DNA from 2 places in the Staphylococcus sp. NRL 16/872 genome. Region 1 is predicted to be linked to the other one. Evidence: a T-box and tRNA genes for the amino acid it is inferred to sense, from the RefSeq annotation. Region 1 holds a T-box; the other holds one or more tRNA genes.
The links. A T-box is a leader RNA that pairs with one kind of tRNA and senses whether it is charged. The one in region 1 lies ahead of alaS (alanine--tRNA ligase), so its partner is inferred to be a tRNA-Ala.

Region 1 (2,488 bases):
TGGTTATTCCATCAATTTCTAAGTGCCGTGCCTTTAGATGCACAAATTATTCTAGTAGGTGATGAAGACCAATTACCTTCAGTAGGTCCTGGTCAAATATTTAAAGATTTAATAGACTCTAATGCTTTACCACGCGTTAATCTTACTGAAGTGTATCGTCAGCAAGATGGTTCAAGTATTATTGATTTGGCACATCGTATGAAACATGGTGAACCAATCGATATTACAAAACGTTATCATGATAGAAGTTTTATTAACTGTAACGTTGATCAAATCCCCGATGTAGTTGAAAAGGTCGTTTCAAGTGCAGTGAAAAAAGGTTATGATATGAGCGACATTCAAGTGTTAGCACCGATGTACAAAGGGAGCGCTGGAATCAAACGACTTAACCAGGTATTGCAAGACATTTTAAATCCTAAAAAAGATGATGTTAGAGAAATTGAATTTGGAGATATTAACTTCCGAAAAGGAGATAAAGTACTCCAATTAGTAAATAGACCTAATGATAATATTTTTAATGGCGATATTGGCGTAATTGTCGGCATTTTCTGGGCAAAGGAAAATGCGCTCAATAAAGATGTACTTGTCGTGGATTTTGAAGGCAATGAAATCACGTTCACTCGTCAAGATTTATTAGAATTAACGCATGCTTATTGTACATCGATTCATAAATCACAGGGCTCAGAATTTCCGATTGTCATCATGCCGATAGTTAAACAATATTTTAGAATGTTACAACGTCCAATACTATATACTGGGCTTACTCGAGCTAAGCAATCACTCGTTTTATTAGGTGATCCAAAAGCATTTGAAATTGGCTTAAATACACAAGGACAAACGCGTCAAACACAACTTCGCGAACTGATTCTTGCTTACTTTGAAGTTGATACGCCTTCTGAAGATACCTCTACGCAAGGTAAGAATGGTGAGACTGAGGGTTATGGTTTAAATGAAGAAGCCGAAGAAAGTGCACATGATGTTCAGGACCGAATTGTGTTAAGTGAAGCAACGATTTATCAAATTAATCCAATGATTAATATGGGTGACGTTTCGCCATATGACTTTGTCGAACGTTGACATTTAACTGAAAAATACTTAAAATAAATTTAAATTCGCATGAAGATGAGTAGGCAATTTAAACACTTTTAGAGATGCACTGGCTGGTGAAAAGTGCAAGGTTGATTGTTGAACGCTACTTCATGGTAGTTTCATAATGTAATTAAGTGATAAACAAAGATAGTATTGTGATACAGTCATTGTGTTTATAACTAGGGTGGTACCGCGAAAACGTTCGTCCCTTGATTGAGGATGGGCGTTTTTTTGTTTTTCTTTAATTTTCAAAAATAAAGAATGTTTAGGAGTGGAATAAATGAAAAATTTAAAAGCAAGTGACATTCGTCAAATGTATATTGATTTCTTTGTTGAAAAAGAGCATATGGTTGAGCCTTCTGCGCCATTAGTACCAATTGATGATGACTCTTTATTATGGATTAACTCAGGTGTAGCAACACTAAAAAAATATTTCGATGGTCGTGAAACACCTAGAAAACCTAGAATTGTTAACTCTCAAAAAGCAATTAGAACTAACGATATTGAAAATGTTGGTTTTACTGCTAGACACCATACATTTTTTGAAATGTTAGGAAACTTCTCTATTGGGGATTATTTTAAAAAAGAAGCAATTGAATTTGCATGGGAATTCTTAACTAGTGACAAATGGATGGGTATGGAACCGGAAAAATTATATGTAACGATTCATCCAGAAGATACAGAAGCTTACCGTTTATGGAATGAAGAAGTTGGTCTTGAAGAAAGTCGCATTATTAGAATTGAAGGTAACTTCTGGGATATTGGTGAAGGTCCTTCAGGTCCGAATACTGAAATCTTCTATGATCGTGGTGAAGAATATGGTCAAGATGATCCTGCTGAAGAAATGTATCCAGGCGGAGAAAACGAACGCTATTTAGAAGTATGGAACCTAGTATTCAGTGAGTTTAACCATAATAAAGATAATACGTATACTCCACTACCAAATAAAAATATTGATACTGGTATGGGATTAGAACGTATGGCTTCAATCTCACAAAATGTTCGTACTAACTATGAAACAGATTTATTTATGCCTATCATTCATGAAGTTGAAAATGTTTCAGGCAAAAAATATTTAGAAGTACCTGAACAAGATGTGGCATTTAAGGTAATTGCTGATCACATTAGAACAATTGCATTTGCGATTTCTGATGGCGCATTACCATCAAACGAAGGACGAGGCTATGTGTTACGTCGTTTATTACGTCGTGCAGTAAGATTTAGCCAAACTCTTGGAATTAACGAACCATTCATGTATAAACTAGTAGATATCGTGGCTGACATTATGGAACCTTATTATCCAAATGTTAAGGAGAAAGCTACATTCATTAAACGTGTAGTGAAATCAGAAGAAGAACGTTTCCACGAGACTTTACAAGAAGGCTTAGCTATTTTAAAT
Region 2 (2,488 bases), 1.1 Mb from region 1:
TCGCGGTTTCGCTACCCTTTGTATTGTCCATTGTAGCACGTGTGTAGCCCAAATCATAAGGGGCATGATGATTTGACGTCATCCCCACCTTCCTCCGGTTTGTCACCGGCAGTCAACTTAGAGTGCCCAACTAAATGATGGCAACTAAGCTTAAGGGTTGCGCTCGTTGCGGGACTTAACCCAACATCTCACGACACGAGCTGACGACAACCATGCACCACCTGTCACTTTGTCCCCCGAAGGGGAAAACTCTATCTCTAGAGTGGTCAAAGGATGTCAAGATTTGGTAAGGTTCTTCGCGTTGCTTCGAATTAAACCACATGCTCCACCGCTTGTGCGGGTCCCCGTCAATTCCTTTGAGTTTCAACCTTGCGGTCGTACTCCCCAGGCGGAGTGCTTAATGCGTTAGCTGCAGCACTAAGGGGCGGAAACCCCCTAACACTTAGCACTCATCGTTTACGGCGTGGACTACCAGGGTATCTAATCCTGTTTGATCCCCACGCTTTCGCACATCAGCGTCAGTTACAGACCAGAAAGTCGCCTTCGCCACTGGTGTTCCTCCATATCTCTGCGCATTTCACCGCTACACATGGAATTCCACTTTCCTCTTCTGCACTCAAGTTTTCCAGTTTCCAATGACCCTCCACGGTTGAGCCGTGGGCTTTCACATCAGACTTAAAAAACCGCCTACGCGCGCTTTACGCCCAATAATTCCGGATAACGCTTGCCACCTACGTATTACCGCGGCTGCTGGCACGTAGTTAGCCGTGGCTTTCTGATTAGGTACCGTCAAGACGTGCACAGTTACTTACACGTATGTTCTTCCCTAATAACAGAGTTTTACGATCCGAAGACCTTCATCACTCACGCGGCGTTGCTCCGTCAGGCTTTCGCCCATTGCGGAAGATTCCCTACTGCTGCCTCCCGTAGGAGTCTGGACCGTGTCTCAGTTCCAGTGTGGCCGATCACCCTCTCAGGTCGGCTACGTATCGTCGCCTTGGTAAGCCGTTACCTTACCAACTAGCTAATACGGCGCGGGTCCATCTATAAGTGATAGCAGAGCCATCTTTCACTATTGAACCATGCGGTTCAAAATATTATCCGGTATTAGCTCCGGTTTCCCGAAGTTATCCCAGTCTTATAGGTAGGTTACCCACGTGTTACTCACCCGTCCGCCGCTAACGTCAGAGGAGCAAGCTCCTCGTCTGTTCGCTCGACTTGCATGTATTAGGCACGCCGCCAGCGTTCATCCTGAGCCAGGATCAAACTCTCCATAAAAATTTATGATGTTTGATTAGCTCATAATACTAAATAGTGTTTGTAACTTACAGTTACATTTATTGGAATTAACGTTGACATATTGTCATTCAGTTTTCAATGTTCATTTCAGAAATTTTATAAATGGTGGAGACTAGCGGGATCGAACCGCTGACCTCCTGCGTGCAAAGCAGGCGCTCTCCCAGCTGAGCTAAGCCCCCATATTATTTAAGAAGTCGGGAAGACAGGATTCGAACCTGCGACCCCTTGGTCCCAAACCAAGTGCTCTACCAAGCTGAGCTACTTCCCGTATGTAATTAAATAAGGTTTGAAATTTTAAATGGCGCGCCCGATAGGAGTCGAACCCATAACCTCTTGATCCGTAGTCAAACGCTCTATCCAGTTGAGCTACGGGCGCTATATTTAAAAGATGGTGCCGAGGACCGGAATCGAACCGGTACGGTGATCTCTCACCGCAGGATTTTAAGTCCTGTGCGTCTGCCAGTTCCGCCACCCCGGCAAAATAATGGAGCGGAAGACGGGATTCGAACCCGCGACCCCCACCTTGGCAAGGTGGTGTTCTACCACTGAACTACTTCCGCATGTGGCTATTAAAATAATCGTATGAGCCATAGAGGATTCGAACCTCTGACCCTCTGATTAAAAGTCAGATGCTCTACCAACTGAGCTAATGGCTCAAAGATGGTGCCGGCCAGAGGACTTGAACCCCCAACCTACTGATTACAAGTCAGTTGCTCTACCAATTGAGCTAGGCCGGCTATTTAGTTAAAATGGTGGAGAATGACGGGTTCGAACCGCCGACCCTCTGCTTGTAAGGCAGATGCTCTCCCAACTGAGCTAATTCTCCAATTTGTAAGCCTGGCAACGTCCTACTCTAGCGGAACGTAAATCCAACTACCATCGGCGCTAAGGAGCTTAACTTCTGTGTTCGGCATGGGAACAGGTGTGACCTCCTTGCCATTGTCACCAGACAACAACTTACTCAATCAATTATACTATCGATTATTTCAACTTTCAATAGTTAATTTTACACTTTGTTAAAATTTCTTTTACAAGCGTTTTACAAAATTAACTTTCGTTTTTGACGACTTTTATATCATATAACATTCAAACGATAATGTCAAACACTTTTTTATTTTTTTAATTAGTTTTTTCATAAAGACTAATTTATTTGTTCTTTTCGAGAACACTCATAATATACTAGCACATG

Region 2: it has a tRNA-Ala gene. The T-box ahead of alaS (alanine--tRNA ligase) is inferred to sense a tRNA for this amino acid. The anticodon was not compared.

What each region holds. Positions count from the first base shown of each region.
Region 1 is NZ_CP119327.1:1,264,250-1,266,737, forward strand. Features, by position in the region: gene recD2 (SF1B family DNA helicase RecD2) at 1-1,077, shown strand, start outside; T-box leader at 1,105-1,302, shown strand; gene alaS (alanine--tRNA ligase) at 1,370-2,488, shown strand, end outside.
Region 2 is NZ_CP119327.1:2,318,211-2,320,698, forward strand. Features, by position in the region: rRNA gene MT340_RS11480 (16S ribosomal RNA) at 1-1,278, opposite strand, end outside; tRNA gene MT340_RS11485 (tRNA-Ala) at 1,403-1,478, opposite strand; tRNA gene MT340_RS11490 (tRNA-Pro) at 1,494-1,567, opposite strand; tRNA gene MT340_RS11495 (tRNA-Arg) at 1,599-1,675, opposite strand; tRNA gene MT340_RS11500 (tRNA-Leu) at 1,689-1,777, opposite strand; tRNA gene MT340_RS11505 (tRNA-Gly) at 1,785-1,859, opposite strand; tRNA gene MT340_RS11510 (tRNA-Lys) at 1,883-1,955, opposite strand; tRNA gene MT340_RS11515 (tRNA-Thr) at 1,961-2,036, opposite strand; tRNA gene MT340_RS11520 (tRNA-Val) at 2,050-2,125, opposite strand; rRNA gene rrf (5S ribosomal RNA) at 2,135-2,249, opposite strand.